Regions from separate parts of the Methylobacterium sp. WL9 genome, predicted to be linked through region 3. Evidence: predicted binding sites of a transcription regulator. Region 3 holds the regulator's gene; each other region holds the start of a gene.
What was found. Region 3 encodes PhoB, which activates phosphate uptake and scavenging genes when phosphate is short. Its sites were predicted from a motif close to TGTCATNNANCTGTCAT; they were not measured.
Positions count from the first base shown of each region.

Region 1: FV217_RS11955 (Orn/Lys/Arg decarboxylase N-terminal domain-containing protein) is a predicted target of PhoB. The motif match lies at 1,918-1,934, and genes of this name have one in related genera.
Region 2: FV217_RS07875 (inorganic phosphate transporter) is a predicted target of PhoB. The motif match lies at 1,285-1,301, and genes of this name have one in related genera.

Region 1 is NZ_VRVE01000034.1:11,259-14,508, forward strand. Features, by position in the region: gene FV217_RS11955 (Orn/Lys/Arg decarboxylase N-terminal domain-containing protein) at 1-1,868, opposite strand, end outside; gene FV217_RS11960 (ParB/RepB/Spo0J family partition protein) at 2,212-3,114, opposite strand; gene FV217_RS11965 (ParA family protein) at 3,204-3,250, opposite strand, start outside.
Region 2 is NZ_VRVE01000015.1:31,652-34,901, forward strand. Features, by position in the region: gene FV217_RS07865 (hypothetical protein) at 146-865, shown strand; gene FV217_RS07870 (hypothetical protein) at 897-1,130, opposite strand; gene FV217_RS07875 (inorganic phosphate transporter) at 1,565-3,202, shown strand.
Region 3 is NZ_VRVE01000010.1:50,572-53,821, reverse strand. Features, by position in the region: gene FV217_RS06355 (cell envelope integrity EipB family protein) at 1-157, opposite strand, end outside; gene FV217_RS06350 (GcrA family cell cycle regulator) at 737-1,279, shown strand; gene phoB (phosphate regulon transcriptional regulator PhoB) at 1,479-2,177, opposite strand; gene phoU (phosphate signaling complex protein PhoU) at 2,211-2,924, opposite strand; gene pstB (phosphate ABC transporter ATP-binding protein PstB) at 2,969-3,250, opposite strand, start outside.

The sequences.
Region 1 (3,250 bases), on a different contig from region 3:
TCGTGCAGGCGCTTGAAGGCGACGAGACCCGAGATCAGCGTGCCCGCCTTCGACGATTCGACGCCGGGGGTGAGCAGGAAGAGGAGCGAGTTGAGATCGTTCTTCTCGGCGACGATCCGGTTCTCACGCAGGTATTGCGCCACGATCGGCGCCGGCACGCCGTGCTCGGCATACTCGCCGGTCTTGCGGTCGAAGCCGGGGGTGAGGACCGTCAGCTTGTTCGGGTCGGTCATGGCGTAGCCGGGCGCGACCTGCGTGAAGCCGTGCCAGCGGGCGCCGGGCTTCAGCTCCCAGTGCTTGGGGTCGGAGGCGAGCACGTCGGTGGGCAGGCTCTCCCAGGCCACCTCGTCGCCGTCCGCGTTCGTCGCGGTATCGGGCACGAAAGGGTCGAAGAACCAGCGGCGCTTCGGATCGCCCTCCTTCTCCTCGAACTCGCGCCGGATGGCGCGGACCTTCTTGCGCCACTCGATGCCGAGCCGGATCGTGTCGTCCCAGAGGATCATGCCGGAGCGGCCCTTCATCATCTGCGCGCCGACATCGAGCGAGGCGAAGATCGGGTAGAAGGGCGAAGTCGAGGCGTGGACCAGGAAGCTCTCGTTGAGGCGGCGATGCTCGACGCGCCGCGTCTGGCCGCGGATGTGGCTGTCCTTGGTGTGGATCTGCGAGGCCTGCGAAAAACTCGCGAGCTGCTTGTGGGTCGATTGCGTGGCGATGACGCCCGGCGAGGTCTCGTCGAGCCCGGTCAGGCCCATGGCGAAGTGGCCGGCGAAGAGCGGGTGGAACTTCATGAAGCCCGCCCAGGCCTCGTCGAACAGGATGTAGTCGCAGAGGTGGCCGATCTTCTCGACGATCATGCGCGCGTCGTAGATCGTGCCGTCATAGGTGCATTGCTCGATCACCGCGACGCGGAACGGGCGCTCGCGGCGCCAGGCTTCCTTGTCCGTCACCAGCGGGTTGTGCTTGATCTTCTTGCGGATCGCCTTCTCGTCGAGGGCATCGTGGTAGATCGGCCCGATCAGCCCATAGGCGTTGCGGTCGGTCTCCAGGAAGATCGGGATGCCGCCGGCGATCATCAGGGCGCCGTGATGGGCGGCCTTGTGGTTGTTGCGGTCGAACAGGACGAGGTCGCCCTCGGCCACCAGGGAGCCGAGCACGACCTTGTTCGAGGCCGAGGTGCCGTTGAGGACGAAGTAGGTCTTTTCGGCGCCGAAGATCTGCGCCGCTTCTTTCTGCGCCTTCAGCGCCGGGCCCTCGTGGGTCAGCAGGTCGCCGAGATCGAGCACCGAGTTGTCGAGGTCGTCGCGAAAGATCGCCTCGCCGAGATGCTCGACGAAGATCCGGCCGATGGGCGAGCGGTTGTAGAAGATGCCGCCGTTATGGCCCGGGCAGGTCCAGAGCTGGTTGCCCATCTCGGCGTAGTCGACGAGCGCGCCGAAGAACGGCGTCTTGAGGGTCTCGGCATATTGCGTCACCCGGCTGACGAGGCCGCGGGCAATGAATTCCGGGGTTTCTTCCGCCAGGAAGATGTAGCCGTCGATGAAGTCGAGCAGCTCGACCGGGATGTCCTCCAGCCGCTTGCGGCGGACCATGATGACGATCGGCATCTCGAGGCCGCGCTTGCGCATCATGTCGATGAGCGCCGCCGCCTTGCCGTCGAGGCCGCGCTTGCCCCAATCGACGACCATGCAGCCGATGGCGGCGTCGGTCTGCACGGCGATCGAGGCATCCTCGACGCGGCGCGCCCGGATCACCTCGAAGCCCCGGCCCTCGACCGCCGCCACGATCTGGTTGACGCGCACGCCTTCGAGATCGTCCGGGTCGAAGGTCGGCGTGCACATCAGCACGGTAAAGCGGCGATGGAAGTCCATGGGGCAACGGCTCCGCTGGGGTTGGCCGCGCCCTGTTGCCGGATGCTCGGTGACGATTCAATGACGAAGGTGAGGAGTGAGTGGGAAACGGTGTTTTGGGGGGCGGAGCGGGCAAGCCGATTGTCGCCGGACGCCCGCTTCATATCCACCGCGCCCTTCCCCGGACGGGTGGAGCGCAAGCCGAACCCGATCCGGGGTCCGGCACAAAAACCCGCGAAGCGTCAAACGCTTACGCCGTTCGTGTCGTGCCGCTGCGCGTCCCTTCCTACGCTGGATCCCGGATCACATTCCGCGGCGCTGCAGGTGTCCGGGAAAGGGGGCGCAAGCTCGTTTGTTGCGTCCTTCAGGCCACGCCCGCGTCGAGCTTCCGGCACAACGCCGCGAACTCGTCCGCGTTGCTGTAGCGGATCCGGATCTCACCTTCGCCCGATGGCCGCGCCTTCACGGCGACGCCGAAGCCCAGCGCCTTGGCGAGCGTCTGCTCCAGGGTGCGGATGCCGGCATCCTTCTCGGCCGCGCGGCGCGGTTTTGCGGATTGCGGCGTCTCGTCGGCGTTGGCCTGAACCTCGGCTTCGGCGGCAGCGATCGCCTCGATGTCGCGGACGGACAGCCCTTCGGCGACGATGCGGCGGGCCACGGTTTCGGGATCGTGTACGGAGAGCAGCGCACGGGCATGGCCGGCGCTGATCTCGGTGTTGGTGACGCGATCCTGGATCCCTTGGGGCAACTGCAGCAAGCGGAGCGTGTTGGCGAGGTGGCTGCGGCTCTTGCCCAGGATCTCGGCGAGTTCGCGCTGGGTATATTTGAACTCGCTCATCAGGCGCTCGTAGCCCGAAGCCTCCTCGATGGCGTTCAGGTCGGCGCGCTGGATGTTTTCGAGGATCGCGTATTCGAGCGAGGCCTTGTCGTCGAGGTGAAGGACGACGATCGGCACCTCCGTGTGCCCGGCGATCTGCGCCGCGCGCCAGCGGCGTTCGCCGGCCACGATTTCATAGGTGCCCGGCACGCCCGGCAGCGGCCGCACCACCACCGGCTGGATGACGCCGCGCATCCGGATCGATTCGGAGAGCTCCTTGAGCTCCGTCTCCGAAAAGCTGCGGCGCGGGTTGCGCGGGTTCGGGCGCAGGAATTCCACCGCGACCTTGCGCTGCTCGCGGTCGTAGCTGCCGCGCGGCTCGGTGGGGAAATCGCCGATCAGGGCCGCGAGCCCACGCCCGAGCCTGGGCCGCGCCGCATCATCCGCCATCGCCATCAGGATACTCCATTACGCGTCGTGAGTGCTCTCAGACGAAGTGGACGCCGGTTCGTCGTCAGAGGGCGCGACAAAACAAAAATTCAGGCGGCGGCTGCGGGCGGCGGTATGCGGCCTTCGCGCTGGATCA
Region 2 (3,250 bases), on a different contig from region 3:
TCCGCATCCACCCGATTCGATGGACCTCTGGTCCGGTTTTGGTTATGATCTCACGATCGTTCGCCACCCGAGCCCGACGCCGTTCCGCCACGGTACGGCACCTTTTGGCGGCCTGGGACTTGCGCGACGTTTCGGGAGAGTGGCCATGTCGGTCGTAACGCGGTGCGGGGCCTTCAGCCTCATGCTGGGCCTCCTTCTCGGTGCAGCCCCGGTCCTCGCGCAGACGAAGGCGGGTGAGACGTCCGGCTCGTCGTGGACCGACCCGCCGGTGCGTGGCTCGGCTGGGCCCGAGGCACCTTCCACGGTCAAGGAGACACCTGGCCCGGTCACGCCGGTGGAGGGCAAGGCCGGGACGACGGCGCCAACCGACGCCGCAAAGCCGACGCAGGAGACGGCCTCGGCGCCGGCCACGACTCCCGCAGAGCGGGCGGCGGCCAGCCTCGGCGTCAAGCCGGTCGCGGCAAGCCGGCGATCCGAAGCGTCGAACCGGTCGCGCCGCCCCGTCGTGCGGCCGCGCATGGTCGAGAAGCCGCTGGTCATCTCCCGGCGGCCAGCGCGGATCGTCGAACGCCCCGCGCGCCGGTTGGCACAGCAATACAGGTCGGGCCCCGTCGGCAGCAGCCGCGCCTTCGCAGCGGAACCCCAGGCACCCTACAGCCCGTATCGGGCCTACGCCGCCACGGCCTCGAACCGGCGTCTGGCGGGCTGGGGCGGGCTGATCGACGAAGACCGCGCAAGCCGAGCCGCCCGAGCCCGTGAGGCCGGTTACACGGTGATGCGCATGCGAACCTACGAGTACCCGGACGGGACCCGTGTGCAGCGCCTGTCACCATTCGGCGGCGGAGGGTTCGGAGACCTCGACTGAGAGGTCCGGGCCGGGCGGTCCTTAATCCGGTTCAGCGAAGCCGGCCGGGCCGGGCGGGCTCGAACACGATACGCCGGTGGAACGCGCACCAGCTCTTGCCGTCGGCGACGGGAGCGCCGCAGCAGAGCGCCTGATCGTTCGGCTCGCCGATGATGAACTTGCAGACGAAAGCACCCGACTGCGCGAACGGCACACGGAGCTTGGCGGACGGCTCTGCGATCGGATCGGCCTCGCTGATCTGCGACATGCGCACAAGCTGGTTCATGAAGGTTGGACTCGCGGAGATGATCGGAATGCCCCGGGACCCGTCCCGGTGGCGCGTAGAGATTCGCCTGTCCTGCTCCAAGCCGGTTACGGGATTGTTCGACGCTCCAGGGGAACGCCGAAAAACCGAAACCGCGCCAAACCGAGCGCACAGGTGTCATGATGCTGTTATAGCTGGGGTTCTTGCTCCGGGAAACAAGTCCCGACTGCTTAAGCGTGCGGTGCACACAAAGACTTGGCGATCATGCTCCGCAGCAGGCGCATGGCTGACGGGCGGATCGGCCCGTGCCGATGCTTAACCGTCAACTGTTCTGCGAATGCGAATCACACGCGCTTTTCATCCCCGCCGAAGTGCAGCACAGGCGGCTTTCGTCACCGAACTGATATGCGGCGGCTGTAGGCCACCGGCATCACTTCGGACGGACACTGCCCATCATGTCGGACGCCATCGCCGCCGGGTCATCCCACGCGCGCCAACCCGCTCAGAGCAAAGGCGGGCCGCGCCTGGATCATGGCATCCATCCCGGCGGCGTCATCGTCTTCCTGCTGATTCTGATCGCCGGGCTCGGTTACGCCGTCGTCAGCCTCATCGCCGATATGAACGCGGTCGGCGAATCGCCGCTCGCCGTCGGCGCCTTCGCACTGCTCGGCCTCGCCCTGCTGATCGCGCTCGGCTTCGAGTTCGTGAACGGGTTTCACGATACCGCCAACGCGGTCGCGACCGTAATCTACACACACTCGATGCCGCCGCTCGTCGCGGTGGTCTGGTCCGGCACCTTCAACTTCCTCGGCGTGATGCTGTCGAGCGGCGCGGTGGCCTACGCCATCGTCACGCTGCTGCCGGTGGAGCTGATCCTCCAGGTCGGCTCGGGGGCGGGCTATGCGATGATTTTCTCGCTGCTCATCGCCGCGATCCTGTGGAACCTCGGCACCTGGGCGCTCGGCCTGCCGAACTCGTCCTCGCACGCCCTGATCGGCTCCGTGCTCGGCGTCGGCCTCGCCAACCAGCTGATGGGCGGCGGCGACGGCACCTCGGGCGTCGACTGGGCCCAGGCCTTCAAGGTGTTCCAGGCGCTGCTGTTCTCGCCGCTGATCGGCTTCGTGGCCGCCGCCCTGCTGCTCCTCGCCCTGAAATACACCGTGCGGAACAAGACGCTCTACGAGGCGCCGAAGGGCGAAGCGCCGCCGCCGCTCCTGATTCGCGGCCTGCTGATCCTGACCTGCACGCTGGTCTCGTTCTTCCACGGCGGCAACGACGGCCAGAAGGGCATGGGCCTGATCATGCTGATCCTGATCGGCGCGGCGCCCACGGCCTACGCCCTCAACCGCACCATGTCGGACGAGACCACCCCGGCCTTCATCGAGAAGTCGCAGGGCGCGAGCGCGGTGTTCGCGAGCCACGCCGATGGCCTGTCCGCCTCCACCGACGCCGCCGCGGCGCGCAAGGTCGTCGGCGACGCGTTGAAGACCAAGCACCTGAACACGCCGGACGTCTTCGCCGCCCTCGCGACACTCTCCAACGACATCGCGGCCTCGGTGAAGAATTACGGCTCGATCCGCCAGGTCCCGGCGGCGGCGACCTCGAACGTGCGCAACGACATGTACCTCGCCTCGGACGCGGTGCGCCTGCTCCCGGCCTCCGGCGCCACCCTGTCGGACGCGGACAAGGGCACCCTCAAGACCTACGCGAACCTGCTCAACGAGGGCACCCGCTTCATTCCCTCCTGGGTGAAGGTCTGCGTGGCGCTGGCGCTCGGCCTCGGCACCATGGTCGGCTGGAAGCGCATCGTGGTCACCGTCGGCGAGAAGATCGGCAAGACCCACCTCACCTACGCCCAGGGCGCCTCGGCGGAACTCGTCGCCGCCGGCACCATCGGGCTCGCCGAGGTCTACGGCCTGCCGGTCTCCACGACGCACATCCTGTCGAGCGGCGTGGCCGGCACCATGGCGGCCAACGGCTCCGGCCTGCAGGCCTCCACGGTGCGCAACATGGCACTCGCCTGGGTGCTGACGTTGCCCGCCGCGATCACGCTGGCCGGCGGCTTGTTCTTCATCCTGCGCCACGTGTTCTGACGCCCGGGACTTTGCGTTTCGCCGCCGCGTGAGGGAAGAGAGCGCTCC
Region 3 (3,250 bases):
CCTGGCTCTTGGCCAGCGAGAGATCGTAGACCGCGCGGTGGTTGGCGAGGCGGATCGGCGCCGCCTCGGGCGTCGCAGGCGCACCCTGCGTCGCCGCCGCGGCGGCGGGCATCGCGGACGCGACGAGGAAGCAGGCGGTCGCGAGGCTGGGGCGCATGAGGTCTCCCGAAGCGGTCAGGGGGGCGATGACGGGACGGCCGCCGATCGTTGCGAGAACCCGCGGCCGAACCGGCATGCAGAAGGTTCCGAGGGCTTCACATAGGCGTTCGACGGCGCCCGGCAAACCGGGCCTGCCGCTTCCCGACAATACTATCCGACCGGCACTGACAGCCGCGAAAACGACCGTTCTGCAACAGAATACGAAAATTGTGTCGCGGACACCGACTTTGGCCGGACTATCCGGCTCTTTCGGATCGCTCGAAATCTGCATTGTTTCACATGTGAATCGTGCGTGATGCGGACTTGACGCTCGAAAACCGGGCCTGAGGTTTATTCTCCTCGCGCGATCCGCTTTTCGCGTCTCCCTTTGCCGTTGGAAACCATCACGCCCCCCAACGCGACGCTTGCACCGGGATCGAGCCGTCCTGTAGGTTCGCCTTGTCTGCGGGGCGACACCCGGCGGACCATTCGACAGGTCGCCGGAACGCGCGTGGCGGGCTTGTTTTGCGTATCGCCGTCCAACACCACCGCGCGGAGCACCGGGCCATCGATGAGCGCGACTGAATCGGAGGGGGCCATGGTGGAAGCTGTCCCGAGCTGGACCGACGAGCGCGTCGAGTCGCTGCGCCGCCTTTGGGAAGAGGGCTTGAGCGCGAGCCAGATCGCCGCGCAGCTCGGCGGCGTCACCCGCAACGCGGTCATCGGCAAGGTTCACCGGCTCGGCCTCGCCGGCCGCGTCAAGCCAAACGGCGCCGCCGGACAGGTGACGGGCCGCAAGAAGCCCGGCCTCGAGGCGGAGGCCGCCGTCGTTCTGGCCGAAGAGCCGACGCTGCCGGAACCGCCGGCCGTGATCTCGCACCGGCCTGCACCCAATTTTCCGCTGGTAGCCCCGGTGGCGGTGGCCGAGCCCAACGGTCTGGCCGTCTCGGAGCGGGTCACGATCATGGATCTGCGGGAGTCGATGTGCCGCTGGCCCCTCGGCGACCCGACCTCGCCGGATTTCCGCTTCTGCGGCGGTCGCGCGATCACCGGCCTGCCCTATTGCACGGCGCATGCCCAGATCGCCTACCAGCCCGCGGCAGAACGCAAGCGCGACAGGCGCGTGGCCGGAATCCGCTGATTTTTCGAGGATGCCCGGCTGAGCTGCGCCGGGTTCCGCTCCATTCCGTCCTTGCTTCGCTGCGCCCGCGATGACGGTGGAGAGGCCTCGATCAGGCTGCAAAAAAGTGGCAACGGTTTCTTGCGCGGAGCCTGTTCTAAACTTTTGAATCGATGACGTTTTCTGCGTTTTGATCGATTCGATCAACACGCCGCGTGATCTACGCCTCCGAAAACATCTCGTCGAACGAGTAACCCGAGCCGCGCACGGTGCGGATCGGATCGTTCTGCTTGGCGCGGTTGATGGCCTTGCGCAGCCGGCCGACATGGACGTCGACGGTGCGCTCGTCGATGTAGACGTCGTGGCCCCAGACACCGTCGAGCAGTTGCTCGCGGGAGAAGACGCGGCCGGGGCTGCGCATCAGGAATTCGAGCAGCTTGAACTCCGTCGGACCGAGATGGATCTCGCGGCCCGAGCGCCGGATGCGGTGGCTGAGGCGGTCGAGCTCGATGTCGCCGGCCGCAAGCGTGCTGGAAACGTGCGCGGGCTTGGTCCGCCGTAGCAGCGCGCGCACGCGGGCCAGCAACTCCGGCACCGAGAACGGCTTGACGATGTAGTCGTCGGCGCCGGTGGCGAGACCGCGGACCCGGTCGCCCTCCTCGCCGCGCGCGGTGAGCATGATGATAGGCAGGCGCTCCGTCTCGCGCCGGGCGCGGATGCGCCGGCACAGCTCGATCCCCGAGAGGCCCGGCACCATCCAGTCGAGCAGGATCAGGTCGGGCAGCTGCTCGCGCAGCAGCAGGTCGGCCTCGTCGCCGCGCGTGGCGCAGACGACCTCGAAGCCCTCGGCTTCGAGGTTGTAGCGCAGGAGGGTGGTGAGGGACTCTTCGTCCTCGACGATCAGGATACGCGCGTTCATGGGTCGCCCGGCGGGCTCGTTTCGCTCCAAACCTTAGACGCTCGGCTCGACGGTCGCATAGTTCGACGCATCGTTCTTCGGACGTTCTCCCGCCAGCGTTTCCCCGGTGACGAGGTAATGGATCGTCTCGGCGATGTTGGTGGTGTGGTCGCCGATGCGCTCGACGTTCTTGGCGCAGAACAGGAGGTGCGTGCAGAACGAGATGTTGCGCGGATCTTCCATCATGTAGGTCAGGAGCTCGCGGAACAGCGAGTTGTAGAGCGCGTCGATGGCGCCGTCGCGCTCCCAGACGTCGTGCGCGGCATCGAGGTTGCGGCTCGAATAGGCGTCGAGCACGTCCTTGAGCTGCTCCTGCACGAGGTCGCTCATGTGCTCCACGCCGAGCACGATCTTCTGCGGCTGGGGCTGGTCGGCGATGGCGACGACGCGCTTGGCGATGTTCTTGGCGAGATCGCCGATCCGCTCGAGGTCGCCCGAGACGCGGATGCCGGAGATGGTCTCGCGTAGGTCGATGGCGAGCGGCTGGCGGCGCGCGATCAGCAGCACCGAGCGCTCCTCGATCTCGCGCTGGAGGATGTCGAGGCGCTTGTCGGCGGCGATGACCGCCTGGGCCAGCGCCGTGTCGCGGCGGACCAGCGCCACGGTGGCATCGGTCACCATCTTCTCGGCGACGCCGCCCATCTCGGCGATCTGGCGGCGCAGGTCTTCGAGATCCTGATCGTAGGACGAGACGATGTGGTCGGGCATGTCGAGGCTCCGGCGCGGGCCAAATCGATGAAGGGAAACCAGGCTCAGCCGAAGCGGCCGGTGATGTAGTCCTGGGTCTGGCGCTGGTCCGGGTTCATGAAGATCTTCGTCGTCGGCGCGAACTCGACGAGTTCGCCGAGATACATGAAGGCCGTGAACTGCGAGATTCGCGCCGCCTGCTGCATGTTGTGCGTGACGATGACGATCGTGAACTCGGAGCGAAGCTGCTCGATCAGTTCTTCGATGCGGCCCGTGGAGATCGGATCGAGGGCCGAGGTCGGCTCGTCGAACAGGATCACCTCGGGGCGCTGGGCCACCGAGCGGGC